Regions from separate parts of the Vibrio sp. TRT 29B02 genome, predicted to be linked through region 3. Evidence: predicted binding sites of a transcription regulator. Region 3 holds the regulator's gene; each other region holds the start of a gene.
What was found. The regulator MetJ, encoded in region 3, represses methionine synthesis genes. The targets are predictions, from matches to a motif close to TTAGACNTNTANANGTCTAA.

Region 1 (10,290 bases), on a different contig from region 3:
GTTTCAAACGGCCATCAACACTCAAGAGCGCACCTACGCCCATTGCTGTTTATTCACTGAACCTCATCTGTTTGCCTATGTCGAAATCGCTATTGACAGAGTTAGCGATCATGAATTGAGGGGAACCTTGTCGCCTTGCCTCATTTTTCCAACCGAACATGAAGTCGCTGAGCTGTTTTATGCTTTATTTGAAAATTCTCATCATGGAATTCTCGTCACCGATAGCGACACCAGAATCCTTGCCTGCAATCACTACTTTGAAACCTTGACGGGGTACCTGCGCAATGAGTTGGTCGGGCTACGCACGCGGATCTTCAATGCGGGAGAACACAGCGAAGCATATTATCAAGAGATGTGGACACGAGTTCATGAGCAAGGATTCTGGAAAGGCATCATTTTGTCGCGTCATGCTAACGGTGAAGTTTTTCCCCACGAACTGACGCTTCAAAAGATTCATTTTGCTGATGGTCAGGTCTATTACGTTGGCTTCTCCTCTGATGTTTCCAGTGAGCTAGAGCGGCTTGAAGATTTAGAGTCGGGTGGGGTTGATCTGCTCACCCAACTTCCCAGCAAGGAGGTCTTTCTCAACCGTTTAAAAGAGTATTGCTCTGATACTGACCCACGAAGAGGCGTAGTGGTGTTAGCGATTCAGCCGAAGTTTAAACAAAACTCTGCGCAGGAAACGAAGCGCCAGTTCGCTAGCTACCTCAAAGACAATAGCCATGTTCTCGAGAGTGGTTATTTAGGCAGTGATTGCTTCGTCGTGTGCTTAGCCGTTGATGTGCAGTTGTCCCAGCAGGTTGCAAGTGACATCGGACGGTCAATTACCCAACTGTTTCAAAGTTTTAAGCACGCCCAAGCGTCGGTCGCATTGGCGCTGAAAGCAGGGGTAACTGGGGTGTCAGTGTGGAATGTAGATGCAACTCAGCCGAACCAGTTGGTATCTCATGCCTACCAAGCTTTATTAGAACTTCATTCTGGTCAAACGCGACGAATAAACTTCTATGATCGAGAAATCCATCGTCAGGTGGAGCGTAAGAAACTGCTTGAGCACCATGTTTTACATAGCCTTGAGCAAGGGAAAGTGGATGTCTATTTCCAACCGATTGTTGATATTCAGCGTCGTCGAATCGACAAGTTTGAAGCCTTGTGTCGTTTTCCACACAGCGACGAGTTTGCAGCGTCAACGCAAGAGTTGGTCGAAGTGGTTGAAGAGTTAGACAAGGTTGTTGAACTTGATGATCTGGTCTTGCTGTCGGCCCTTGAGCAATTCCCACAATTACAGAAAAAATTTGGGGAGCATGTGGCGATCTCAGTCAATCGTTCACTGAGAAGTACCACAGACCTGAGTGATATCTTGCAACGAGCGGCGCATATTCTAGATAAACAGAAGATGGCTCCTGAATTGCTGACGCTCGAATTTACGGAAAGCGCTTTTTTTCAAAGTAACAGACACAATAAACATTTACTGGGTTTGCTTCGTGACGCGGGTGTACAAATCGCTGTGGATGATTTTGGTACCGGCTGTGCGTCATTCAAATATTTAAAAGAGAGTTACTTTGATATTCTCAAAATTGATCGTGAATTTATCCAACACCTGTCGTTACAAACACGGCAATACGAAATTGTTGTCGCTTTAATTCAGCTCGCGAAACGCCTTAACTTAAAAGTGATAGCAGAGGGTGTAGAAACCCAACAAGAGTTAGATGTGTTGTATGACCTTGGTGTCGAATTTGTTCAGGGTTATTACTTCTCAAAACCGTTACCCTTAGCTGAGCTGACTTCTATCAATCACTTATTTCAACAAGATGAGAGTGAGGTTCAAGCCTCTCCTAGCTCAATAAGCCATCTTGCTTATTCTTCACGGCATATAGATCCTGGCGAGCCACTGTCGCTGATTTACCAATACTTTTCTGATACAGAAGTGGACTACTTGCCTATCATAGAAGACAAGATTTGTGTCGGGTATATCGACCGGCCAAGCATGAATCTGCATTTGACATCAAACATGGGTACCGACCATGAGTCTACTAAGGAGCATGCATACTGGAACAAACCTGCTAACCGAATTATGTTGCCCGTTATCAGCGAAATTGATTGGCATACCCCACAATCCAAGGTAGCGAGTCTCGTCAAACAAAACAGGCCGTTCCCTTGGTGTTTAGTTGATGAGTATGGTCATTTTAAAGGTTTAGTTGGCCCGCTAGCCGCGCTTAGTTGTCTTGCTAATAATAAATCTGTCACTTAGTTGAGTTTGTTCTAACTTTAATATTAGGGATTGCTCAACGATAGGATGAGTCTATGTACAGGGAGTTAGGCTCCGTACGTGATTTTAAGGCAAACGAGCAGACAACGAGTACGCAACTAGAATGGCAGTGGGATACTGAGCGTCATCAACTGCAAATTGATGAAGATTTGTGTCGCCAACTGCTGAATTCAGACCTTCCTACTTTAACGGGCAACGTACTACTGCCGTGCATGAGCTATCACGATCAAACGGAGCTGTTAGCGCTATTGGCTCAGGCATGTAAATACCAGAGCAAACATCGTTTTTGTTGTTGTTTACAACTTAGTGATGACCAGTGTTGCTATGCGGAGTTAAGTTTTCGTGGTGAAAGCCACAGGCTTGTAACTGGAACCCTGACTCCGTTACTGTTTGTTCATGCGACGACATCAACGTTAAGTGCTCTATTTGAACAACTGTTTAATAACCCTCATCACGGTGTCGTTTTGGCAGACGAACAGCGCAACATCGTGGTGTGCAATGATTACTTCCTAGAACATGCCAGTTACAGTAACCAACAATTGGTTGGTCGACCAATGGATCTGCTAAATTCGGACAAGCACAGCGGTAGCTTTTATCAGAAGATATGGCAGCAAGTCGACAAGGAGGGCAGCTGGTCTGGTGTTGTTCTTATTCAATCATCTCGCGGTAAAACCTACCCTCAAGACTTAACTTTACAGAAAATTATCCTTGTCGAGGGAATATTCTATCTTGGTGTATACCTTGACCTTTCCAACAATCTTTACCGGATTGCCGACGTTGAACTAGGTGGTGTTGAGTTGCTCACTCAATTGCCAACTGAAAAGCAGTTTGTTCGCGCCATTACCCAGCAATGGATGGAAAGTGCTGAACCCAATATCCATATGGTGGTCGCCTTTCGCCCAAGTTTTGGACCGGTTGATGATTTTGAACTCAAGTCGATGTTGTCTGAACATCTTACCAACAATAAGGTTGCTAAGTTTGTTGGCTATTTAGGTAGTAACCATTTCGTCGCTTGCTTAGAGTGTGACAAGGTCACGGGTCCAGCTCAGATACGGTTGATTCATCAGGCCATACGCCGCTTCTTTGCCTCTCTCAATCAGTCGGCAGGGAGAACCATACACAGTGCTATCATTAACGGTAGTGTCGGGGTTTCCGTATTGGGCCACGATACCCATAACCCCAAGTTGCTGGTCTCTCATGCAGTACAGGCGATGTTGGACCAAACCTCAGAGCAGCGCGGACAGATTACCTTCTATCATGGAGCTTTACACAAAGAGGTTTTACGCCGCAAAGAACTGGAAGAGTGGGCCGAGAAACTGATTCGTACGCAAAATATAGAAGTCTATTACCAGCCAATCATAGATGTAAAAAATTGGGATATTGTGAAGTTTGAGGCGCTTAGTCGTTTTAAAGCGAACAACGGTAAGATTCTTAATACGCAAGAAATGGTGATGATAGCGGAAGACCTTGATTTGGTTTCGGATCTAGATTGGTGCGTAGGTAAGAAAGCACTGCATGATTTGAATATGATTCAGGAACGTTTTGGTCACCAGCTAGGTGTAACCATTAATCGTTCGTTAAACACTAAGCTAGCAGTGGATGAAGTACTACGCAGTGCTGATTCTCTCATTCATCAATATGCGAATCGACCAGAGACGGTCACCATAGAATTAACGGAAAGTGCTTATTTCGATAGTGAATCTCGACAGTCATCGTTAATTAGAAATATACGTCAGAGAGGGGTGAGTGTTGCGATCGATGACTTCGGTACCGGTTACAGTTCTTTTGCTTACCTCAGTGATTGCAACTTCGATATTCTCAAGATTGACCGTGAGTTTGTTAAGGACCTTAAACATGGGACACACAAATTCTTTATTGTAAAAATGATCACCCAACTGGCACATACGCTGAATGTAAAAGTGGTAGCGGAGGGCGTTGAGACGCTTGATGAGCTGAAAGTGGTATGCGGTTTAGGCGTGGACTATATCCAGGGGTACTTTTTCTCTAAACCATTGCCTTTAGAGCAATTAGAAAATGCATGGGGTTATTACGATAAACTGGAATCGTTCCTATCAGGCTCAGATCACGCAAGGCAGTCTGGGATATTGAGTATCACTCAGATTCACATTCCGAGTCTTGCTCCCAATGACAATATCGAAAGGGCGAGAGCACTGTTGAACTCTGATCAATACCGAATCGATTTCATTCCTATTCTAAATCGGAAAATGTGCGTTGGGGTCGTTGGACGAGAAGAGCTCAATTACCATTTGTCACCGACATTAGGGACAAAACTTGAAACCAGTAAAGATTTGTCGATTTGCAAAAAAACACTCAACCGAGTGATGCGAACCAACCTCCATACTATTCGGCATCAGACACCACTTAGTGAGATTTCTAACATCATCAAATCGGGCATAAAACCCCCTTGGCTGGTGGTGAATGATTCGGGAGAGTATTTGGGCATTGTCACCAATCAAGACATTTTAAAACACTTCGCCAATGGCTAAAATTGTTCAGTCTGCTATTATCCGCATCCAAATACTCACTTAATTTAATTTCACTATGGTTCAGCAACTTCTTGCCGTTTTCGCGCCTATGTTGTTAGGGGCGCAGCTTATTCTCACTCTGATCTTAGTTAAAGGCGATATCTGTCCAGGTCAAAGAGGTCGTATTCATAAAATGCTTCCAACCTTGGCGATTCTTTGGCTTGCGGTCTCTTCATTGCGTATTGAAGCCATGATGGTTGTGTTCGCAATTGCTTACTTTTATACCCAAGTTCAAACCAAGAAAACCCGCGATCAAGGTCCGCTTTGGGTGATGTACCTTGCCAATGGCTTGGCGTTAGCCTATGTCGGTATAGAAGTGACGACGCAAAGTTCTCTCGCTGCCAGCCTGAGTGTTCTGATCCAAGTTTTCCTTTTAGGGGCAATCTTGGCTCATCTGCTGCTGACCATTGCTCGTACTCGCTTACAGGCGTTTCATAGAATATTGCCTGTGACAGGTGTTGTTGCGGCAATGCTGATGAGTTTAGCCATACTGCTCAAAGCTTCTGGTTTGTCTGCTGAGGCATTAACCAACATTACTCAGCCGTTACTGGTTGGTTTGGCACTACTTATTACCGCGGTGGTCATTTGGTGTTGGCACATGTTGACCTCAAAAGAGATAAATAAACTGCAACTGGCGATGGCACTGGCATTTTTACTCCTTTCAGCGACCTCAAACCAAGCACTGTTAATGCTGTAAGTTTGTTAGCCTGCTTCTACAAAGATTAGAGCTGAATCACTTCAATTTCCTCCGTTTAGGTCTAGGCTTAGAAGGCGAGTGTGCAAAAGGAGAGGGTGATGGATCTTAGTAATGCCGGCAGCTTTGACAGCATAATTCTACTAGGTATTGTCAACGAAAAGCTGCGCTTGGAATGTGACTCTTTTGAAGAGTTAGTCAGCATGTATGAAATGGATGTCGAAGCGGTGATAGGTAAACTGGATATGCTAGGTTACAACTATGACCCATTGACGAACCAGTTTAAAGCGTACCAAAGATAACGATAAAGGAGGCGTATGCCTCCTTTTTTGTTTCCGCTAAACCGTTTTTATACCGTCTAAATGGCTTTGAGATTGTAGACGGGCAGTATTAAAAAATGCCTGTAGGTAACGCTTATCCCTATCTGAATGGCGTATAGCGGCGAATAGCCGTCTCCATAAACCATTCCCCAGCGGGATGCTGGCAATCAGTCCCTGTCTCGAAAATTCACTGATGGCCCAGTTAGGCAATGCGGCAACCCCAAGACCAGCAGAGACCATCTGGATCAGCATCAGAGTGTTGTCAGCCTGCTTCCATTTTGCTGGTTCTACGTTGGCGGGTTGCAAAAAGTGTTTAACGACATCCAATCGATTCTTCTGAACCGGATAAGAGAGCATTGTCTGATCGGCTAAATCCTGTGGCTCAATGGCCGGTTTTTGTGCCAAGGGGTGGGAAATCGATGTCACCAATCGCATTTCGAAGTCAAATAGAGGCTCGTAATGGACTTCGGATCTTGGCTGAATGTCGGAGGTAATCACCAAATCCAACTCGCCTGCAAGTAGCGCAGGTAATGGTTCGAAGCCAAATCCGGACGAAAAATCGAGCGTCACGCTTGGCCAAGCAAGTTGATACTCCTTGAGCGCAGGCATCAGCCACTGAAAGCAAGAATGACACTCAATCGCCATGTGTAGCCGACCATTTACGTCCTCTTTGAGACTGGCAATCTCATTCTCAGCTTTGGCAACGCGAGGTAACACCTCATCGGCGAGCTTTAAAAAAATCTCGCCTTCGGAGGTGAACTTAACTGGACGCGTTTTACGCAGAAAGAGTTGACCCCCAATCCTCGCTTCAAGATCTTTTATCTGATGAGACAGTGCGGACTGAGTTAAATGGAGAGTCGTGGCTGTCGCGGTCAGCGAACCAGTGTCTCGCAGTGTTGTTAGCGTACGGAGGTGTTTTAGCTCGACCATGAATTCCCTTCAGATAGATGTCATTCGCATGAATTATATTAACCTAGCTTGTTTTTTTGGGTGTGTAAACATCTAGATGGCTAAAAATAAAATTCCAATCTCTATGAGCCCATTGAGCTAAGCCAAACGCCACCATGAAGAAATCTAATAAACATGTTGAATATTTGGAGATTGTTGTCGTGAAGATTTGGCGAGATAGTTTAGCCATCCAGACATCTTGATGATGTTGTAAATGCACAAACAGACGCTAGAAACAGAATCAAAAGGAATCACGACATGACAACAACGACACACATTCTTGGCTACCCGCGAATTGGTGAAAAACGCGAACTGAAATTCGCGCTCGAAAAATACTGGCGCGGAGAAATTGATCAGGCTGAACTGAAACAAGTGGGTTCAACACTGCGTCATAATAACTGGGCGACACAAGCAGAGGCGGGGCTGGATTTTGTATCGGCAGGGGATTTTGCTTGGTATGACCACGTTCTGACGACCACTTTGCTCCTTGGTCATGTACCTAAGCGTCATCGAGATGGACTCCCTGATCTTGATACACTTTTTAAGGTCGGACGAGGTCAATCTCAGGCAAGTTGCGGATGCAGTGGTCATGCAGCGTCAGATATGACTAAATGGTTCAACACTAACTACCACTACATCGTACCTGAGTTCAGCAAGGATGACAGTTTTGAAGTAAGCTGGCCCCAGCTGTTTGAAGAAGTTAATGAAGCGATTAAAGCGGGTTACAACGTTAAACCTGTGCTGCTTGGCCCATTAAGCTACTTGTACTTAGGCAAAGAAGTGGACGAAGGCTTTGACCGTTTGTCACTGCTTCCTCGCCTGTTAACGGCTTATCAAGCTATCTTGGCAAAACTTGCAAAGCAAGGTGTTGAGTGGGTACAGATAGATGAGCCAATCTTAGCTCTTGAACTGGATAAAGCATGGCAAGATTCGTTCAAACTTGCCTATCAGGTGATTCGTAGTGACGTTAAAGTGTTGCTTACTACCTATTTTGATTCGGTCGTTGATACGCTTGATAAGATTGTTGAACTGCAAGTGGACGGCTTACATATCGATTTATCTGCGGCTCCAGAACAGCTAGATGTTGTGGCAAAAAATCTACCACAAAACTGGATTTTATCTGCGGGTGTGGTCAACGGTCGTAATGTATGGCGTGCCGATCTCAGTACACAGCTTGCTTTATTGCAACCAGTGAAAGAGACGCTCGGAGAGAGGCTTTGGGTGGCAACGTCATGCTCACTGTTACACAGCCCTGTTGACTTAGAACTAGAGTCAAACCTGAGTGAGGAGGTCGCTAGTTGGTTTGCCTTTGCCAAACAGAAGGTGACGGAAGTGGCGTTGTTGGGTAAAGCTTTAGATGGTGATCATGAGGCGATCTTAGCGTGTGATACTTACAGTGCGCCAATTCAAGCGCGTAAGACCGCAACGCACGTTAACAAACCACAGGTGCAATCCCGCCTCAACAAGATTACAAAGTCTCTGACAGAGCGCAGTGCACCCTATGTGGAGCGCGCCGCGCATCAGAGTGAAGTCTTGGGTTTGCCGCTTTTCCCTACGACCACAATAGGCTCATTTCCACAAACGAGCGAAATTCGAGTACAACGCAGTGCTTATCGAACGGGGAAACTGTCTGAGGCTGAGTACCACCAAGCGCTCAAAGGTCATATCGCTGATGCAGTGAAGCGACAAGAAGCGCTAGATCTTGACGTACTGGTACACGGTGAAGCTGAACGTAATGACATGGTTGAGTACTTTGCTGAGAATCTAGCGGGTTTCCAGACCACCCAATTTGGTTGGGTACAAAGCTATGGTTCACGTTGTGTTAAGCCGGCCATTGTTGTTGCCGATATTGAGCGCGAAAAACCAATTACCGTTGAATGGTCGACCTATGCGCAATCATTAACATCGAAACAGATGAAAGGGATGTTAACGGGGCCAGTGACAATTCTATGTTGGACGTTTCCGCGTGAGGACATCTCGCGTAAACAGATTGCTGAGCAATTGGCACTTGCGCTGCGTGATGAAGTTTCTGACCTACAGGAGGCGGGTATTAACATTATTCAGATCGATGAACCTGCAATTCGTGAAGGCTTACCGCTTAAAAAGCGTGACCATAAAGCGTATCTTGAATGGGCGGTCGATGCGTTTAAGATTTCAGCGGCTAGTGCCAAACCAGAGACTCAGATCCACACCCACATGTGTTACTCAGAGTTTAACGAAATCATTGATTCTGTCGCAGCACTGGATGCTGACGTGATCACCATTGAAACGTCGCGCTCAAATATGGAGCTTCTCAAAGCATTTGAAGAGTTTAACTACCCGAATGAGATTGGCCCTGGCGTGTATGACATTCACTCGCCTAACATTCCGAGTAAAGAGTGGATTGAGGGGTTGATTAACAAGGCCGCTGAGAAAATTCCGGCTCAACGTCTATGGGTAAATCCAGATTGCGGTCTCAAAACGCGTAACTGGAAAGAGACGGAAGCGTCACTCACGAACATGGTTCTTGCTGCTAAGGAGCTGCGAAAAACCTACCAGTCATAGAATTACCCTGAAAAACTAATAATGCCGACCTCAGGTCGGCATTATTGTTTTAACACGTTTAAATCGCTTCGCCATTGACTGTAACCGCAACATCAATATTGCCACGAACAGCATTTGAATATGGGCAGACTTGATGAGCCACTTTCACTAACTCAAGTGCTTGCTCCTGCGGTAGCGCTAACGTTGCCGCTAAACTTACCGTTAATGCAAAACCACCTTGTTGGTTCGGGCCAATACCCACTTGAGCTGTCACTGGGGCGGATTTCAAGGCAACTTTTGCTTCTCGTGCAACGTGAAGAATAGCGTTAGAAAAACAGGCAGAGTACCCGGCTGCGAATAATTGTTCTGGATTAGTGGCAAGACCAGAGCCACCCATCTCTTTAGGGTAAGAAAGCTCTAAATCCAGTAAACCATCGTCTGATTTAACTTGACCATTACGGCCTGCCAATGCTGTTGCTTGAGTTTGGTATAACGTCGTCATGCTGAAAATCCTTAATTTAAGTTGTGCACAATCTAATTGCTAGCAATCTTATATCGAAAATTATGTTGAATGCAAGTATATTGTGTGCAATTTATTTTTTGGGGTGTATCATGTCTTACTGCGAAAGTGACAATTCATTCAGTGCGGAACAGAGTCTTTTACTCGACAATCAAATCTGTTTTCCACTTTATAGCGCCGCCAATGCGGTGATCCGTACCTATAGGCCATTGCTGGAAAACTTAGATCTTACCTATTCGCAGTACCTGGTGATGATGGTGTTGTGGGAGAGTGATGGTATCAATGTTAAGGATCTCGGTAGTCGATTACACCTAGATTCAGGCACCTTAACGCCGCTTCTTAAACGCTTAGAAAGCAAAGGGTTTGTTATACGTGGACGTAGCGAGCAAGATGAACGAGTACGAGTACTAAAACTGACTGACTCTGGAGCCAAATTACAGCAGCAAGCATTACAGATTCCAGCAGAAATGAAG
Region 2 (10,290 bases), on a different contig from region 3:
AGCGGGACTTACGCTGAAGGTAAGGTTTGGCTGTAAACTGATGGGATGTTGGGCCTAGAAGATGTTGATAGGACTTGTCCCTGAAAAGAGAAATACTTTAGCCTACACCCATAAAAAAGCAGCCATTTGGCTGCCTTTGAATGTCTTTCTGAGTGTCACACTTATTCTTGGGGGGCTTGTTCAAGATCGCACTCTTCGTCGATCTCCTTCTGTTTGAGTTTCGCTTTTTCAATCATAGGAGTGATGGTCGAGCCTTGGACAAGGATAGAAAATACCACTACTGAATATGTCATGACCAACACGATCTCTTTTACATCTATCAGCTTATCCTGAATGACCCAGATACCCGATGGAATTGATAGCGCCATCGCTAATGCCAGCCCACCACGGAGGCCACCCCAAGTGAGTATCCTGACAGACCAAGGGTTGTACTTGCGGTAGCGTTTGAAGCCAATGTAAGAGAAGAATACGCTCAGGTAGCGAGCTGCGAGTACTAATGGGATGGAGAACGCCATTAGGATCCAGTCTTCTTTATGGAACTCAAATAGTAACATAGACATACCAATGAGCAGGAAAAGCACGCCATTTAAGAATTCATCTACCAGCTCCCAGAAGTGGTCTAAGTGGTCTTCACTTTCTTTAGAGAAACCGATAAAGCGAGTCCAGTTCCCTATCATGATACCTGACACAACCATAGCTAGCGGGCCTGAAACGTGTATCACTTCAGCAAACGCATAACCGGCCGTTGGCATACCAATCGTGAGCAGCAGTTCCATAGAGTGATCATCTGTAGCACTAATCAAGTAGTGGAAAAGTAGTCCTAGAGCAAAACCATAGGCAATACCACCGATGGCTTCTTGAATGAACAGTAATGCCACACTGCCCACCGTTGGCGTTTCTGTGCCGAATGCGATGGTAAAAATAGTAACGAAGATTACTAAGCCGAAGCCATCGTTAAACAGAGATTCACCTTCGATTTGGGTTGAAATACGTTTTGGTGCATCAAGTTTCTTTACGATCGCAAGAACAGCGATAGGGTCGGTTGGCGAGATCAGTGCGCCAAATAACAAGCAATAAATGAGATTGAATTGAATGCCGATCAGTTGACAGAATCCATACAGTACAAAGCCTATAAAGAACGTCGAAAACAGGGTCGCGCCGAGAGCAAGCACTGTGATTTCCCATCTTTGATCTTTTAAATTGGGAAGTTTGATTCCTAATCCGCCCGCAAATAACAGAAATCCAAGGATCCCTTTTAGAAGAAAGTCTTCAAAGTTAATGCTGGATACCGTGTTTGAAGCGATTTCAGTCAGGTGGAACCAATCATTCTGACCCGCAATTAAGATAAGTAGCGAAAGCATCATCGAACCAGCGGTAATCGCGATGGTGGTTTGCATCTTACCTATCTTGCTGTTTATAAAAGCAATCAACATCGCTGCTGCAGACAGGAAGCACAGTGTGTAGTAGACCGACATTAGAATCTCATTATGTAACAAATTATGAATGAAGATTTTCTGCCTACTATGTTCAAATAGCAAACACTTTTTGTCATAAGTAAGTCATCAATTTGATCTTTTAGACGTCTAGACTCCTTTAATAACTGTGATAGGATGGAGGCATAAATAAAGGAATGAGGCAGTACCGTGGGAAGTAATGTAAGGCAACAGATTGAAGGTCAATTAAAGCAACGTATCTTATTGATTGATGGTGGTATGGGCACCATGATCCAAGATTACAAATTGGAAGAGCAAGATTACCGAGGCGAGCGCTTTGCAGATTGGCACTGTGATTTGAAGGGTAATAATGACCTGTTAGTGTTGTCACAGCCAACGTTAATCAGAGATATCCACGCAGCGTATCTTGAAGCAGGGGCGGATATTCTTGAAACCAACACTTTCAATGCGACGACTATCGCTATGGCTGACTACGATATGGAAAGCCTCAGCGAAGAGATTAACTTTGCCGCAGCAAAATTGGCAAGAGAAGTCGCTGATGAATGGAGTGCGAAGACGCCAGATAAACCTCGCTATGTTGCCGGTGTTCTTGGTCCTACTAACCGCACATGTTCTATCTCACCGGATGTAAATGACCCTGGTTATCGAAATGTTAGCTTTGACCAGTTAGTTGAAGCGTATTCTGAATCGACTCGCGCTCTGATCCGAGGTGGGTCTGATCTTATCCTTATTGAAACCATTTTTGACACTTTGAATGCCAAGGCTTGTGCCTTCGCGGTTGATAGTGTGTTTGAAGAACTGGGTTTTAGCCTACCTGTTATGATCTCAGGTACCATTACCGATGCGTCGGGTCGGACATTATCCGGTCAAACAACCGAAGCCTTCTATAACTCTCTACGTCACGTTCAACCAATCTCATTTGGACTTAACTGTGCCCTTGGCCCTGATGAGCTAAGACCATACGTTGAAGAGCTTTCACGTATCTCTGAGACGTTTGTTTCAGCACACCCTAATGCGGGTTTGCCGAATGCTTTTGGTGAGTACGACCTTTCTCCTTCGGACATGGCGGTTCATGTCAAAGAGTGGGCTGAAAGTGGCTTTCTTAATTTAATTGGCGGGTGTTGTGGTACTACGCCTGAGCATATTCGCCAAATGGCAAAGGTGGTCGCTGGAGTAAAACCAAGAGCACTTCCTCAATTGACGGTGGCTTGTCGCTTATCAGGTCTTGAACCGTTAACGATTGAGAAGGAAACTCTGTTTGTTAACGTCGGCGAACGAACAAACGTTACTGGCTCTGCTCGCTTCAAACGATTGATCAAAGAAGAACTCTATGACGAAGCGTTAGAGGTTGCCCGCCAGCAAGTAGAGAACGGCGCACAGATCATCGATATCAATATGGATGAAGGCATGTTGGATGCGGAGGCGAGTATGGTTCGTTTCCTAAATCTATGTGCATCTGAGCCAGAAATCTCGAAAGTCCCTATCATGGTCGATTCATCCAAATGGGAAGTCATTGAAGCGGGTCTAAAGTGTATTCAGGGCAAAGGCATTGTTAACTCCATATCTCTTAAAGAGGGTAAAGAGAAATTTGTCGAACAGGCTAAGTTGATTCGCCGTTACGGTGCGGCTGTTATTGTCATGGCATTTGATGAAATCGGTCAGGCAGAGACACGTGCACGTAAACTAGAGATATGTACGAATGCCTACAATATCTTAGTCAATGAAGTCGGTTTCCCACCGGAAGATATCATTTTCGACCCAAATATTTTCGCTGTTGCAACGGGCATTGAGGAACACAACAATTATGCGGTGGACTTTATTGAAGCGGTAGCAGACATCAAACGCGACCTCCCTTATGCGATGATATCTGGTGGCGTTTCGAACGTCTCCTTCTCTTTCCGAGGTAATAACTACGTTCGAGAAGCGATTCATGCTGTGTTCCTCTACCACTGTTTTAAAAACGGCATGGATATGGGTATCGTAAATGCAGGGCAACTCGAAATATACGACAACGTACCCGAGAAGCTGCGTGAAGCGGTTGAGGATGTGGTGCTCAACCGTCGCGATGACAGTACTGAGAGGCTACTGGATATTGCTGCGGAGTACGCAGACAAGGGAGTAGGTAAAGAAGAAGACGCGTCGGCACTTGAGTGGCGTACTTGGCCTGTTGAAAAACGTTTAGAGCACGCCTTAGTAAAAGGTATTACCGAGTTTATTGTTGAAGATACTGAGGAAGCGCGCGTGAATGCTGCCAAACCGTTAGAGGTGATCGAAGGCCCTCTCATGGATGGTATGAACGTCGTCGGTGACCTGTTTGGTGAAGGCAAAATGTTCCTACCTCAGGTGGTGAAGTCAGCACGTGTAATGAAGCAGGCAGTTGCCCACCTAGAGCCATTTATCAATGCGGGCAAACAGGAGGGATCTACTAACGGTAAGATTTTATTAGCAACGGTGAAAGGTGATGTTCACGATATTGGTAAGAATATCGTAGGTGTCGTTTTGCAATGTAATAACTATGAAATTATCGATCTCGGGGTGATGGTTCCGTGTGAACAGATCCTTAAAGTCGCTAAAGAAAAGAATGTCGATATCATTGGACTTTCCGGCTTAATTACCCCTTCACTCGACGAAATGGTTCATGTTGCCAAAGAGATGGAACGTCTTAATTTCGATTTGCCGCTTTTGATTGGTGGTGCAACCACATCTAAAGCTCATACCGCTGTTAAGATAGAGCAGAACTACAAACATCCCGTTGTTTATGTAAACAATGCGTCTCGAGCGGTTGGTGTGTGTACCTCGCTGCTTTCAAATGAACTGCGCCCTGATTTTGTTGAAAAGCTTGATGCAGATTATGTACGTGTACGTGATCAACATAACCGCAAAAAGCCACGTACTAAGCCTGTTACTCTTGAACAAGCACGAGCGAACAAGGTTGCCATTGACTGGGAGAGTTACACACCGCCAGTTCCTGCTAAGCCGGGTGTGCATGTATTTGACGATTTTGACATCGGTACTTTGCGTAAGTACATCGATTGGACGCCATTCTTTATGACATGGTCTTTGGTGGGTAAGTATCCCACTATTTTCCAACATGAAGAGGTAGGTGAAGAAGCAAAACGTCTCTTTGAGGACGCGAATGAACTACTCGATCGTGTTGAACAAGAAGGTTTGATGCAGGCGCGAGGAATGTGTGCACTTTTCCCTGCTGCAAGTATTGGCGATGATATCGAGGTCTATACTGATGAATCTCGTACTGAAGTCGCTAAAGTTCTGCATAACTTACGTCAGCAAACCGAGAAACCTAAAGGCTTTAACTACTGTTTGTCTGATTACATAGCACCTAAGGAGTCGGGCAAAAAAGATTGGATTGGTGCCTTTGCTGTAACAGGTGGTATCAATGAACGGGAGCTGGCTGATCAGTACAAAGCGCAGGGCGATGACTACAATGCGATCATGATTCAAGCGGTTGCTGACCGATTGGCTGAAGCCTTCGCTGAGTATCTGCATGAGCGGGTACGTAAAGAGATCTGGGGTTATGCCGAAGATGAAAACTTATCCAATGAAGAGCTCATTAGAGAGAAGTATCAAGGTATTCGTCCTGCGCCTGGATATCCGGCTTGTCCTGAACATACCGAGAAAGGCCCATTGTGGGAGTTGATGAAAGTCGAAGAGACGATAGGGATGACCTTAACGTCCAGTTACGCGATGTTCCCTGGGGCGTCTGTTTCGGGCTGGTACTTCTCTCATCCAGATTCTCGCTACTTTGCGATCGCACAGATCCAACAAGATCAAGTTGAAAGTTACGCGCAGCGCAAGGGATGGGATATGCTTGAAGCAGAGAAATGGCTGGGCCCTAACATTAACGGCTAGAGCCTTTCCTGATAGAAAAAGCGCAGCTCAATGAGCTGCGCTTTTTAATATGTATCTGAGACTAGATCAGGATTGTCGCAAGTCCGAGGAATACCGACAAACCAATGACATCGGTGACGGTTGTTAGAGCCATTCCCCCTGCCAGTGCTGGATCGATATTCATTTTCTTGAGTAGGATCGGAATGGTTACACCGGCAACACCAGCAACAAACAAGTTGGTTAACATCGCTGCCGAGATGATTCCACCCAACATCCAGTTTCCTTTCCAAGCAACGACAATACCACCGATAATTAATGCCCACATGATGCCATTGAGTAGGCCGATGGCCGCCTCTTTCATCAGTAGTTCACGCTTGTTGGAATCACCGATATGGCCAAGCGCTAGACCACGGATCACCAGAGCGACGGTTTGGTTACCAGCAACCCCGCCCATCGAAGGCACAATTGTCATCAACACGGCGATCGCGGCCATCTGATCGAGAGTGGCTTCAAACATATTTGAGACCGATGCCGCAGCAAGAGCAGCAAGAACATTAGCACCTAACCAAATACTGCGTTTTCGTGCTGATTTTACCACTGGGGCGAAAGTATCTTCGTCATCATCCATACCCGCCATACTCATCATCGAGTGTTCTGCGTCTTCACGAATGACATCGACAACGTCATCGATAGTAATACGTCCAACAAGGTGCTGCTTGTCGTCGATTACAGGAGCTGAAATCCAGTTACGACGTTCAAACAAGCTCGCTATGTCTGAGTCGCTCATCGTCACATCGATAGCTTCGTCGGCATCTTCCATCACATCACTGACTTTGACGTCTGGTTGCGTTGTGATGAGTGTTGTGATCGGCAGTTCGCCGATCAGTCGGCTCTCTTCATCGATAACGTAGAGTGCGTCAGTGGCTTCCGGCAATTCGCCTTTCATGCGTAGATAACGTAATACAACGTCGACATCGACATCACCACGAATAGTGATGACGTCGGTGTTCATTAAACTACCGGCGGTGTCTTCTGGGTAGGAAAGGGCAGTTTCAACTAATAGACGCTCAGCTGCGTCCATTTGAGATAAAACTTCTCTTGAAACATCATCGGGTAGGCTTCGAAGAACGTAAGCGACATCATCCGTCTCCATACCTTCGGTTGCTTCTGCCAGCTTTTCTGGTGCCATTCTAGACACTAGATCGTCTTTCACATCCTCATTCAGTTCATCGAGGATTTCACCATAATCTTCTGGGTCGGTGAGCTGCCAAAGAACTTCACGGCTTTTACGAGGTGATGCTTCTAATAGATGGGCAATATCTTCCGGTTCCATGTCCTGCAATTGACGACGGACATGGACAAAACGGCCATTTTCTAGCGCTTCAGTAACTTCTTTCAGGGCTTGGTGAGCTTGATCGAACTCTATTTGCTCTGCCATTGATTCCCCCTGACTCTATATTCCTACAATACTATGAATAGTAACCGAATTTTAGGATGGATTTAATAAGTTAATGTGAAGGAAGGTCATTTAGTTAGAGCATTTACGAGGATTACTCCTCTTCATCAAACTTATCTTCAATAAGATGACAGACTGCTTCTAACGCGGGATGAGCATCGTTTCCCTCAGCACTAATGGTAACGTGCTCTCCCTGAGCTGATTCTAGCATCAGCAGCCCCATGACACTATCGGCAGTGGCTTCTTTGCCTTCATGGTTTTGGATAGTCAGAATGGCGTCGTAAGATTGGGCAAGTTCAACCAGTTTTACAGCAGCACGAGCATGAAGCCCAAGACGATTTTGAATTAACACAGTACGACTTTGCTGCTGCATAAACTTATTCCTTATGATTTTTCTCTAATGAGGCATGGCGTATTTGTACTTGGTGTCCCATTTCAGCAAAGTACTCGCCAATTTGCTGAGTAAGATAGACGGAGCGGTGTTTTCCGCCCGTGCATCCAATCGCTACGGTTAGGTAGCTACGATTATTTTTCTCTAATAAGGGTAGCCAGTCTTCAATAAATTTTTGGATCTGACGTTTCAGCTCCATAACCTCTTGGTGACCTTCTAAGAAAGACTTAATAGGGGCATCTAATCCTGTTAGGGGGCGTAAATCTGGCTCCCAATGTGGATTGGGTAAGAAGCGAACGTCGAAGACATAGTCTGCATCACTTGGGAGTCCATACTTAAAACCAAATGACTGGAACACCATGACTAGGTCTTTACGCTCACGACCTTCAACTCTCATGCGCACGGTTTCGCTGAGTTCGTGCAGAGATTGGTTGCTGCTGTCGATGACCAAATCGGCATGTTCTTTCAGCGGGGATAGAATACATCTCTCTTTTTCGATCGCTTGTTCGAGTGAAGTATTGCCCAAACTCAATGACAAGGGATGGATTCGACGAGTTTCGCTGTAGCGTTTAAGCAATGTGTCTTTGTTCGCATCTAAGAATAGAACGCTAACATCCGAGTCTTGCTTAAGTTTAGCCAGTACGTCTTCGACAAGATTCGGCTCAGTGGGCAGATTACGAATATCGATGCTGACAGCAACGTTTTGCTTACTGGACTGAACTGTTTTGACGAAGACTTCGAGTAAATCGACGGGGAGGTTATCAACGCAGTAATAGCCAAGATCCTCGAGAACTCGCAATGCGACGCTTTTTCCAGCGCCTGATTGGCCGCTTACAACGATGAGACGCATTATTGATTGACCATGATGTCGTAAAGCTCTTGATCAGACTGAGCTTTGCGAAGCTGTTTTAGGATCTGCTTATCGTTTAAACGCTCTGCCATACTAGAAAGGGTTTTAAGGTGCTCTTTACATTGCGCGTCAGGCACGAGAAGAGCAAAAAGTAGGTCTACAGGGCGGTTATCGATAGAATCAAATTCAACCGGAGATTCACATTGCAGTAAAACTGCAACTGCTTTATCGCTGGACTGCATACGAGCATGGGGAATGGCAATTCCATTTCCAATGCCAGTACTGCCGACTTTCTCGCGACTTAGCATACATTCAAATAATTCAGTTGAGTTTTGACCTGTCTGTTCAGCAACGAGTTCACTGATCAGCTCTAGGGCTCTTTTTTTACTAGTACATTGAACTGCACTTTTCGTGCAGTTCAATGTAAGGATTTCGCTTAGTTGCATGGTTTTAGTGGGCGTTTAGCTTTTCTTTGTGCTTGTTGAGCTGTCGAACAAGTTTGTCGACGAGCGAATCTATGGCTGCATACATGCTTTCATCGTCAGAAGAGGCATGAATTTCACCTTGGTTAACGTGAAGGGTAGCTTCTGCGATTTGACGTAGTTTTTCAACTTTTAATACAACATGTACGCTGTTGATGTGGTCGAAAAAGCGTTCTAGCTTTTGAAACTTTTCGTTTACGTAGTCTTGCATTGAATCGGTTAGATCAACGTGATGGCCATTAATATTGATTTGCATAGACTTTCCTTCTCGGTTTTTAGGCCTTATAGCAGGCGTTTGCGCTGACTTGATGGTGCAATACCTAGTGACTCTCGGTATTTAGCGATTGTTCGTCTAGCGACCTGAATCCCTTGGTCAGCGAGTAGAGCAGCAATCTTGCTATCACTAAGTGGTTTGGCACTGTTTTCGGCAGCGACAAGCTTCTTGATGAGGGCACGAATTGCAGTTGATGAGCATTCTCCGCCATTGTCAGTACTGACATGACTTGAAAAGAAGTACTTCAATTCAAAAATGCCACGAGGGGTATGCATGTACTTTTGCGTCGTCACCCTTGATATGGTGGATTCATGCATGTCGACCGCGAGAGCGACATCATTCAGCACCATAGGTTTCATGGCTTCTTCTCCATACTCAAAGAAATCGCGCTGATGTTCAACAATACACTTAGCAACTTTGAGCAGAGTCTCGTTTCTACTTTCTAAACTTTTAATCAGCCATTTTGCTTCTTGCAAATTGCTGCGAATATACTGACTGTCAGCACTGTTGCCTTTACCTAAGGCCGCATATTGCTGATTTACTTTCAGTCTTGGAACTGAATCTGGGTTGATCGTTACAACCCACTTACCGTGATCTTTGTAAACTGATACATCAGGAATGACGTATTCAGCGTGCTCTGAAGCAATACGGCTCCCCGGTCTTGGATCGAGCTGCTGAACGAGTTTAAGAGCTTCGCGTATCTCCGCTTCTTTCAGTTTAGTCTCTTTAATGATCAGTTTGTAATCTCGATTGCCTAACTGATCAATGTGATGGGTAAGAATTAATTTCGCTTCTGCGAGCCAAGGAGTGTCTTCAGGATAAGTGGCTAGTTGCAGCAGTAGGCAGTCCTGCAAATTAATGGAGGCTACACCGAGAGGATCAAATTGTTGGACACGCTTGCGTACAGCTTCAATTTCTTCGATCTCAATTTCTTCGTTATTGAAATTTTCTAAGATCTCTTCAGTGGAAACGGTTAAGTATCCGTAGTCATCAATGGCATCAATTAAGGCGAGAGCGATGGTTCGATCTGTTTCACTAAATGGTGTCAGGTCAAGCTGCCAAATGAGATAGTCTTGCAAAGACTGGGTGGTTTCACCTTGATAAACAGGAGTATCATCGTCGAGAGCAATGCCTGTACTGCCGGTATTTGCGCTATAGACATCATCCCAAGTGGTATCAATTTCGAGGTCGTTACTAATTTCAGATTTTTCGATGAGTTCAGAACTGTCTTTGACGTCGGGTTCCGCGGTATCTGCAAGTTCTACGGTAGGCTCTTTTTCCTCACTGCGGGTATTGTCTTCAACCGTAGGTTCGTCATGGGCCTCTTCTACCTCAAGTAGAGGGTTTGAATCCAATGCTTCTTGAATTTCCTGTTGAAGATCTAGCGTTGACAGTTGCAACAAACGTATTGCTTGTTGCAATTGAGGAGTCATCGCTAACTGCTGTCCTAGCTTGAGTTGTAATGAGGGTTTCATTCAGTATTGCTTGCCTTCATGCTGGAGAATCTTACCGTTCTTCCCTTTAATCATAGACG
Region 3 (10,290 bases):
CCATCCTCAAACGAAAAATTCCCATACGTACAGTAATTAGGATTCATCGTAATACCCGCTCGACGTAGAGCTTGTTGATAGCCCTGATGACGGAATTGACACAACACCGCCGATTGCGGTCCCGAGATCTGAGCGACGCGCTTATGCCCCATCTGCGTGAGATAGTTAACCGCCTCAAAAGCGGAAGTCAGGTTATCGATATGTACAGTTGGGAGTTCTAATTCTGGCGCAAACTCACACGCCATCACCATAGGAGGCAAATTCTTCTGTTCAGGTTTACTGACATCGAAGGGGAGATCGGTACCAAGCAACAACATGCCATCAGCTTGTTTAGTAAACACAAGGTTCACAAATGAGCTTTCTCTTTTTTTCTGCTGACCACTATCGCCGAGTAGCACAATGTAACCGTGCTCCATCGCAGCATCCTCAATACCTCGAATAATTTCGGTATAGTAAGGATCACAGATATCCGGAATGATCGCGATAATTGTTTTTGACTCATTGCGGCGCAAATTGCGCGCCAACGAGTTTGGTGAATAACCAGCTTCCAATACCGCATCTTCAACTCTTTTTCTCGTCGCTGATGATACTTTTTCCGGATTCATCAACGCCCTTGATACAGTCGCTGTTGATACTCCTGCAAGCTGGGCAACATCCTTCATTGTCGCCATATAAAATTTACCCTCTTCGTTTCCTTCAACGGTAGCTCGGTTGCCACCTTAGCTTCTAGTTGGAATTTATCTCATAGCCTCAACGGCTAAAATGATGTCGATTTGTAGGCTAAATACCTATCTTCTCATTAATATGCCTCGAGCAAACGATTAACTCACAAATAACAGTTTGAGAGCAACACATTGCACACGACCTAGTTTATTCATTTCAAAACACAAAGTTACGGGAGATTTAACAAAATTGGCGCCTGAGAGGAGATTTCGATCACAAATAAATGAAAAAGGTGTGAATATTGATTTTCGCAATGACTCATCAATGATCTATTTAAGCAAAAACATGTCCATTTAGAATAAAACCTACTGGCAGGCTAACTTAAATCTTGAGGTTCAATATCGAGGCTCCAACGCACTTTTTTGGCCAATGGCAATAATGCGATGGCCGGCTTAGCACTGGCCAACAATTTCTGCATAACAGGACGACTTTGCGTTTGCAGTAGTAGTTGCCAACGATACTTTCCTGCTCTTTTGGCTAGCGGAGCGGGTGTAGGGCCAAGGACTTGGCACAGATCATCAAACAGCGGATGTGCCTCTAAGGTATGGCGAACCTGACGCAGAAACTCTTCAACTGTTTCGGATTGATTGGCTTCGGCTCGAAATAGGGTTAAAAACGAATAAGGCGGTAACTGAGCCAGTTTTCGTTCTTGTAGCGCTGTTTCTGCAAAGTGGCGGTAACTTTTCGTCAGTAACGCTTGCAGCAAACTGTGTTCAGGATGGTGTGTTTGCAGTACGACTTCGCCGGGTTTGCTCGCTCGCCCTGCACGACCAGCAACCTGTATAAAGAGTTGCGCTAAACGTTCAGAGGCACGAAAGTCACTGGAGTAAAGAGAACCATCTACGTCCAAGAGCCCCACCAACGTCACATCAGGAAAGTGATGACCTTTTGCGAGCATCTGTGTACCAATTAGAATTTGGTATTCTCCTTTGCGAATAGCCCCTAATGCACTTTCTAAACTACCTTTTCGACGTGTACTGTCTCGGTCGATACGAATGGTTTTGTATTCAGGAAAAAGTTCTGACAATTGTTTTTCTAACTGCTCGGTCCCCACCCCAACGGTCACTAAGTGCGTTGAACCACATCCTTGACACTGGTGGATAATCGGTTGCTGTGAACCACAATGGTGACAGCGAATTTCGTTGCTAAATTGGTGATATGTGTAATACGCATCACACCGTTTACACTCTGCAATCCAACCACATTCGTGACACATCAGTGCCGGAGAAAAGCCACGCCGATTGAGAAACAGCATTACTTGATTACCTTGCTTGAGATGTTTGCGCATCTCAGCAATCAGCGGAGCGGACAATCCACTTTCTAAATAGAGCCCCTTAACATCGAGGACTTTGTTCGTTGTTGGCGTCGCATTTCCAGCACGAGAAGAGAGGATCAAGTGATGGTATTTACCCGCCAATGCATTGTGTAGTGTCTCTAATGCTGGTGTTGCCGACCCCAATACGATAGGAATTTGCTCCTTATTGGCTCTCATCACCGCCACATCACGAGCGTGATAACGCAAGCTATCCTGCTGTTTGTATGAGGCATCATGCTCCTCATCAACAATAATAATGCCCAAGTTAGAGAAAGGGGTTAATAATGCTGAGCGGGTGCCAATCACAATACCCGATGCATTATCACGAGCGCTCAACCACGCATTAAGGCGTTCAGTATCATTGAGACCTGAGTGGATGACTTCTACAGGCACATTAAATCGCTTCTTGAAGCGGTTGATGGTTTGTGGCGTCAGGCCTATTTCAGGTACCAACACGAGAGCTTGTTTACCTTGCTCTAGCACTGGCTTGATCAAATTAAGATACACTTCGGTTTTACCCGAGCCCGTTACCCCTTCAAGTAGATAACAACCAAAGCCTTCACCGCTATTCACTGTCGCGATTGCAATAGCTTGCTCTGAATTCAATTTGGGTTTGTCGACCTTGGCCTCAACATCTTGACGCCAATCTCGAATCACAGGTTTGTTCTCAATGGATTCTATCCAACCTTTTTCCGTTAAGGATTTTAAAACAGCCGAAGAGACTTCTTCATCCAAAAACCTTTGATGTGCCACCGAACCATGTTCGAGCATACGCATTACTTTTGCTTGTTTTACTGCACGACCAAACCCCTGCATGAGCTGATCACGACCTTTTGCAGTGAGCCGCCACTCTACTAAGGTGGCAAAGTCTGCCTCTTTCCCTTTACGCAATGCACTCGGCATGGCATTGAACAGAGTGTCGCCAAGCGGATACTGATAAAACTGACTGCACCAAACCAGCAAGGAGTAGAGGCTTTGCGACCAAACAGGCTGACTATCAAGCACTTGCTTAATCGGTTTCAACTTATCGAGACCAAACTCCGATTCATTAACCAATGCCGTTACTATGCCCACTAATGTCTGACGGCCGAATGGCACCGAGACACGCCCGCCTATGATTGGAAACATATGGCTGGGAATCTGATAATCAAACTGTTTATCCAGTGGAACAGGCAGAGCTACACGGGCAATAGTTGGTCGCATATAGGCTTTAAAGTTCAGTAAGAGAAGAGGTTAATTAGTCTAAGGGAAAAGGTCATTGGTTGAAAGAGAACAACACCAGCACCATTCAACCTAATCAGGCTAAAAAAGTAGCAACTTTATGCTGAAACGGCTTGATCCTAACCGATGTATTCATTACTATATCGCGCCTTAGAGATATGGCTTGCTGATATGCAGCGGTATCCTAGATTATTTTTATTAACTACGTGTGGTGTCCGGCTTAGATTCGGATAGCGACACGGCCTATTACAGAGGTTCTCCCATGAAAGCTGGTATCCACCCAGAATACAAAGCAATCAAAGCGACTTGTTCTTGTGGTAACTCTTTTGAGTTCAACTCAACTCTAGACAAAGATTCTATCCACCTAGACGTATGTGACAAATGTCACCCATTCTACACTGGTAAGCAACGTATCGTTGATACAGGCGGCCGTGTTGATCGCTTCAACAAGCGTTTCGGTGCTCTATCAAGCAAGAAGTAATAACTTCCTTGTTACCGAATTAAAAAAGGACGCCCAGGCGTCCTTTTTTGTTTTCTGCTCTTTGCTCGTTACTCATTTTTCAGGCGAATCTATTACAATTGGCGATATTCGCTAGCTATATCTCTATTCATCTGGTCTTATCTCCAGTCATTTACTACTTTTTCTTGCTTTAGCTCGCATTCTCACCTAGGCAGCTTGACTTAGTTACTCTAGAATGGATTCCCCCTTTCCATATAATTATTAACGAGTACCTACACCTATGTCAGACGACAATCGCCAAGAACTATCCCCTGAAGAACAATTTCGTCAACAAGCATTGGATTACCACGCAATCCCTACTCCAGGGAAAATTGAGATCGCACTTACAAAGCCAGCAGAAACCGCTAAAGACCTTGCTTTGGCATACAGCCCAGGCGTAGCAGAACCAGTACGTGAAATCGCACAAAATGCAGACAACGTTTACAAATACACTTCTAAAGGCAACATGGTCGCTGTTATCTCTAACGGCACCGCGATTCTTGGTCTTGGTAATTTAGGTCCTCTTGCCTCTAAGCCAGTAATGGAAGGCAAAGCTCTTCTATTCAAACGCTTTGCAGGTCTAGATTCTATTGATATTGAAGTCAAACACCGCACTATCGAAGAGTTCGTCGATACGGTTGCGAATATTGCTGATACGTTTGGCGGCATCAACCTAGAAGACATTAAAGCACCCGACTGTTTTGAGATTGAAAAGCAGCTGATTGAACGTTGTGATGTTCCTGTTTTCCACGATGACCAGCACGGTACTGCGATTGTTACTGCAGCTGGCATGCTTAACGCTATCGAGCTACAAGGCAAGAAACTCGAAGACGCAACGATTGTCTGTCTAGGTGCAGGTGCTGCGGCTGTCGCATGTATGGAACTACTGATTAAATGTGGCGCTATGCGTGAGAAGATCTACATGCTTGACCGCAAGGGCGTCATCCACACTCGCCGTGATGATTTGAACGAATACAAACAACTGTTTGCCAACAATACTGACAAGCGCACTCTAGAAGACGTGATTGAAGGTGCTGATCTGTTCCTAGGTGTATCAGGTCCAAACCTACTTTCTCCTGAAGCGCTTGCTTTAATGGCGAACAAGCCAGTGGTATTTGCATGTTCTAACCCAGATCCAGAAATCAAACCTGAACTTGCTCACCAAGTACGTCAGGATCTGATTATGGGCACAGGTCGCAGTGACTACCCTAACCAGGTCAACAACGTACTGTGCTTCCCATTCATTTTCCGCGGTGCACTCGACGTGCGTGCAAGTGAAATCAACGATGAGATGAAGTTAGCAGCAGTCGACGCAATTCGTCAGCTAGCCAAAGAAGAAGTGCCGGCTGAAGTACTCACTGCAGCAGGTGTTGACGCCCTGTCTTTTGGCCCGGGTTACATCATTCCTAAACCAATGGATCCTCGCCTACTACCACGCGTTGCAAAAGCAGTTGCTCAAGCCGCGGTAGACTCAGGTGTCGCTCGCATTGAAATGCCAGCAAGCTACATGGAACAATAATCCATTGTTTCTGAGGTGATAAAGACAAAAAAACCGCTGTCATATTCAGCGGTTTTTTTATTTTTGATGATGTTATCGGCTTTCAGCGAAAAATAAAGGTGCTAATATTTTTTGTTATTCGTCATCAAACGCTTCGAACTCAATACCCATTTCCGTCATCAGTTTCTTCACTTCAGCAGGAATGTCGTCAGGGCGGTCTTTACGTAAATCTTCATCTGTAGGCAACGGTTGCCCTGTATAAGCATGCAAAAATGCTTCACACAATAGCTCACTATTTGTTGCGTGGCGTAGGTTATTAATCTGACGGCGTGTACGCTCATCTGTTAAAACCTTTAATACTTTCAATGGAATAGAAACAGTAATCTTCTTTACTTGTTCGCTTTTCTTTCCATGCTCAGCATATGGGCTAATGTATTCGCCATTCCAATCTGCCATTGCGCACCTTTTATCAATTTTTATGTTTGAAAATAGAAACCCCAATTTTAGCGGTATTTATAGCCACAAGCAAAGACATATAGACGTCTAGAAGTATTGACGTCCTATAAAATGGCAAGTAAAGTAAATTGAATAAAGGATTGGGATGGCCACGATATGGCTCTTAAGAGCTTATAGCCTATTCCATTGAAAAAGTCATTTAAGGTCGAAAGGAAACATTTATGAGCACCCGTAAACCAGCCACAATCGCGGTACGTACTGGTATCGAGTCTGACACTCAACATCACGCAGTTGTTCCACCCATTTACCTTTCGACCAACTATGGGTTCCCAGCTTTCGGAGAAGTGCCTAAGTACGATTACACTCGCTCTGGCAACCCAAACCGAGGCCTATTAGAAACCGCCCTATATGAACTTGAGTCAGGCAAAGGGGCAGTGGTCACTAACTGCGGTACATCCGCCCTTAATTTATGGGTGTCAGCCTTCTTGAGCCCTGGCGATATTATCGTCGCACCTCACGATTGCTACGGGGGCACCTACCGACTATTTAACACTCGTGCCAACAAAGGGGATTTCAAAGTCCTGTTTGTTGACCAATCAAACCAGCAAGCCCTCGAAGAGGCATTGGCGCAAAAGCCTAAACTGATCCTCTTAGAAACACCGTCAAATCCATTGGTTCGAGTCGTTGACATCGCAAGTGTTTGCCAAAAAGCCAAAAAGGTCGGCGCATTGGTTGCGGTCGACAACACCTTTTTGACTCCTGTATTCCAGAAACCTCTTGAGCTTGGTGCAGATTTTGTCATTCACTCAACGACTAAATACATCAATGGTCATTCAGACGTTATTGGCGGCGTGGTGATTACCAAAAATGAACAACACGCGGAAGAGTTAGCGTGGTGGGGTAACTGTATCGGCGCCACCGGCACTCCTTTCGACAGTTACATGACACTACGTGGCATACGAACACTCGGAGCACGAATGAAAGTCCATGAAGAGAGTTCTAGCAAAATTCTCAGCTACCTTCAGACTCAACAACTTGTAGGCAAAATCTATCACCCTAGCCTGCCTGATCATCCTGGTCATGACATTGCTAAGAAGCAACAAACCGGATTTGGATCGATGCTCAGTTTCGAGTTTGCAGGTACTTTCGAACAGCTTAAATACTTTGTTGGCGAACTAGAGCTATTTTCGTTGGCTGAATCTCTAGGTGGCGTAGAAAGCCTAATTTGCCATCCTGCATCTATGACCCATCGAGCAATGGGAGAAGAGGCGCTAGCGGAAGCTGGAGTGTCACAGCAACTGCTACGCATCTCTGTCGGGCTTGAAGATGCAGACGACTTAATTGCAGATTTAAAGCAAGCATTTGCTAAAACAGCGGAGGCTCAATAATGTCTCATGAACGTCAGCTACATAAATTTGGCGGAAGTAGCTTAGCGGATCCTGAATGTTATCGCCGCGTAGTGGGTATCCTAAAAGAGTACTCAAGACCGGATGATCTCATCGTTGTCTCTGCGGCTGGTAAAACAACGAACCGACTGATCGCGTTTCTTGAAGGGCTCGCAACTGATGGGCGCATTGCTCATGAAGAACTCCAATCCTTACGAGTATTTCAAACTGAACTCGTTGAAGAGCTGATTGAAGGCGAAACTAAACAGCAACTACTCGCTACTCTTCAGGATGAATTCAGTACCTTGGGAGAATTAACTTTCCCTCTCAACGAAGCACAAAAAGCGGCGGTGCTTGGCCATGGAGAGGTCTGGTCGTCTCGCCTGCTTGCTGCCTTGCTCTGCCAAACCAATTTACCTGCTGTCGCGCAAGATGCCCGCGCCTTCCTTCGTGCAGAAGCAGGCACTCAACCTGAAGTTGATTGTGGCGCTTCTTATCCATTAATTAAAGAAGTGCTTGCGCAACATGTCCATCATCGTATCGTGATTACAGGCTTCATGGCACAAGATAAGCAAGGACACACTGTTCTCTTAGGACGAAATGGCTCTGACTACTCTGCAACCGTGATTGGTGCTCTCGCGGAAGCAAACCGTGTCACTATCTGGAGCGATGTTGCGGGTGTATATAGCGCAGATCCAAGATTGGTCTCCGACGCCTGTCTCTTACCACTATTACGCTTAGACGAAGCAAGCGAGTTGGCACGACTAGCAGCGCCAGTTCTCCACAGCAGAACCTTACAACCTGTCGCTCAAAGCTCGATGGATTTGCACCTTCGCTGTAGCTATCAGCCAGAGTCGGGGTCAACTCGTATTGAACGTGTATTGGCATCAGGAAGAGGGGCTAAAATCATTTCATCTCTCGATGAAGTGCTATTGATCGAACTTTACTTCTCTTCTCGACATGATTTCCAACGTATTGAAAATGAGGTACTTGCTAGCCTCAAACGTGCCCAGCTTGAACCTCTTACCTACGAGGTTCAACCAGACCAACACTCTATACGCTTAGCGTATACCAGCGAAATTGTTGGCGGTGCTTTAGAGCATTTACAAGACGCAGCGTTTGAAGCGGAAATCAAACTAAAAGAAGGTTACTCGATGGTCGCCGCCGTTGGTGCCGGTGTGACAAAGAATGCCAACCATTGTTATGGTTTCTACCAACAGCTAAAGAACTCGCCAGTTGAGTTTATCTCTGAATCCTTATCAGGCCTTAGCCTTGTTGCAGTGCTACGTAAGGCAAACACTAAACTACTGGTCAAATCGATTCACAGTCAGCTTTTCCAAGCGCAAAAACGAGTCGCTATTGCACTGTGTGGCAAAGGCAATATCGGCTCCAGTTGGCTGGCACTATTCTCCGAACAGAAAACTGAGCTAGAAAAACGCCATGGAATGAACTTTGAGTTAGTTGCTGCTATCGATAGCCAGACTTATTGGTTTAACCCAAATGGCATTGATGCAGCCCAAGTCGCAACTCATTTTGATGAAGAAGCGATCAGTCACGAGGGCAGTGATTGGATTAAGGTGCTCGGTTCCATTCAAGGCTATGATGACCTTGTCATCTTAGATGTCACCGCAAGTAAGACGCTAGCAGAACGCTACTTAGAGATCGCAGAGCAAGGGATGCATTTGATCTCTGCAAATAAGGTAGCAGGGTCCGCTTCCAGCGAATACTACCATCAAGTACAAGAGGCATTTGCCAAGATCAACCGTCACTGGCTTTACAATGCTACCGTTGGTGCAGGATTACCGATCAATCACACCGTTAGAGACTTACGTGAAAGTGGTGACGACATCCTTGCGCTGTCTGGCATTTTTTCAGGCACGCTCTCTTGGCTTTTCCAACAGTACGATGGCAGCGTACCATTTGCAGAGCTCGTCGATCTGGCATGGCAGCAAGGATTAACTGAACCCGATCCTCGCCACGATCTCGATGGCTCAGACGTCATGCGCAAACTGGTTATTCTTGCGCGTGAATCAGGGCTTGTCATTGAGCCAGAATCAGTAAAAGTCGAAAGTCTCGTGCCTCTAGAGCTCACAGGTCTAACTATCGATGAGTTTTTTGATCAAAGCCAGTTACTCAGTGAACTGCTGGCTGAACGTCTTAAAAAGGCACAAAGAGAAGATAAAGTACTGCGCTATGTTGCTCGACTTGAGAAAAACGGCACTGCAACCGTCGGCGTTGAGGCACTCAACAAAGAGCATGCGTTAGCTAATCTACTCCCTTGTGACAACATCTTCGCCATTGAAAGTAAATGGTATAAAGACAACCCATTGGTAATACGTGGACCAGGAGCAGGCCGAGAGGTCACCGCTGGCGCAATTCAATCCGACCTAAATCTACTATCCAGTTTACTTTAACCTCTAGGGCGCTAAATGATTTAGCGCCCTTGCTCTATCTCAAATAGCAAACAAAATCATGGGTTGCCAATCAACTTGAAACCCGCTCATAATCAACTTGAGAAAAATTCATAATTACAGAGTTGACATTAAATCGTATTCAATTCATTCTGTAGACATATAGACGTCTAAACGTCGATTGGGAATTATGAGTTTTTTGGCATGGATGGCCATTGGGAGAGAGTAAGATGGGATACACACACGCTAGTCATATCGACGCCTTAAATCAGAATGTCGCTGAGCTTTCTGACAACATCAATGTTTCATTTGAATTTTTTCCACCTAGCAGTGAAAAAATGGAAGAAACACTGTGGAATTCTGTACACCGTCTAAAAAATCTTAAGCCAAAATTTGTCTCTGTGACTTACGGTGCAAACTCAGGTGAACGCGATAGAACTCACTCCATCATTAAAGAGATTAAGGCAGAAACTGGCTTAGTCGCAGCTCCACACCTAACGTGTATTGACGCCTCTCGCGAAGAACTGATCCAAATTGCAGATGACTACTGGGCGAACGGCATTCACAACATCGTGGCCCTTCGTGGTGACATCCCACCGGGTGGTGGTAAACCTGAAATGTATGCTTCTGATTTAGTCGAGTTGTTAAAAGCTCGCCATGACTTCGACATTTCAGTCGCGGCATTCCCAGAAGTACACCCTGAAGCAAAGAGTGCTCAGGCGGATCTTCTCAACCTAAAACGCAAAGTTGATGCTGGTGCGAACCGCGCTATTACGCAATTC

Region 1: metE (5-methyltetrahydropteroyltriglutamate--homocysteine S-methyltransferase) is a predicted target of MetJ. The motif match lies at 6,821-6,840, and genes of this name have one in related genera.
Region 2: metH (methionine synthase) is a predicted target of MetJ. The motif match lies at 1,576-1,595, and genes of this name have one in related genera.

What each region holds. Positions count from the first base shown of each region.
Region 1 covers NZ_JBNJOJ010000002.1:34,186-44,475, reverse strand. The annotation lists gene ACQEXT_RS01500 (EAL domain-containing protein) at 1-2,248, shown strand, start outside; gene ACQEXT_RS01495 (EAL domain-containing protein) at 2,302-4,773, shown strand; gene ACQEXT_RS01490 (hypothetical protein) at 4,829-5,509, shown strand; gene ACQEXT_RS01485 (DUF4250 domain-containing protein) at 5,608-5,808, shown strand; gene ACQEXT_RS01480 (LysR substrate-binding domain-containing protein) at 5,845-6,756, opposite strand; gene metE (5-methyltetrahydropteroyltriglutamate--homocysteine S-methyltransferase) at 7,033-9,318, shown strand; gene ACQEXT_RS01470 (organic hydroperoxide resistance protein) at 9,377-9,799, opposite strand; gene ACQEXT_RS01465 (MarR family winged helix-turn-helix transcriptional regulator) at 9,910-10,290, shown strand, end outside.
Region 2 covers NZ_JBNJOJ010000051.1:10,262-20,551, reverse strand. The annotation lists gene ACQEXT_RS20820 (hypothetical protein) at 1-36, shown strand, start outside; gene ACQEXT_RS20815 (sodium:proton antiporter) at 162-1,475, opposite strand; gene metH (methionine synthase) at 1,644-5,324, shown strand; gene mgtE (magnesium transporter) at 5,386-6,741, opposite strand; gene ACQEXT_RS20800 (HPr family phosphocarrier protein) at 6,854-7,132, opposite strand; gene rapZ (RNase adapter RapZ) at 7,137-8,000, opposite strand; gene ptsN (PTS IIA-like nitrogen regulatory protein PtsN) at 8,000-8,446, opposite strand; gene hpf (ribosome hibernation promoting factor) at 8,451-8,738, opposite strand; gene ACQEXT_RS20780 (RNA polymerase factor sigma-54) at 8,765-10,231, opposite strand; gene lptB (LPS export ABC transporter ATP-binding protein) at 10,282-10,290, opposite strand, start outside.
Region 3 covers NZ_JBNJOJ010000026.1:56,582-66,871, forward strand. The annotation lists gene cytR (DNA-binding transcriptional regulator CytR) at 1-671, opposite strand, end outside; gene priA (primosomal protein N') at 1,040-3,241, opposite strand; gene rpmE (50S ribosomal protein L31) at 3,522-3,740, shown strand; gene ACQEXT_RS15750 (malic enzyme-like NAD(P)-binding protein) at 4,000-5,277, shown strand; gene metJ (met regulon transcriptional regulator MetJ) at 5,392-5,712, opposite strand; gene ACQEXT_RS15760 (O-succinylhomoserine (thiol)-lyase) at 5,934-7,100, shown strand; gene ACQEXT_RS15765 (bifunctional aspartate kinase/homoserine dehydrogenase II) at 7,100-9,511, shown strand; gene metF (methylenetetrahydrofolate reductase) at 9,739-10,290, shown strand, end outside.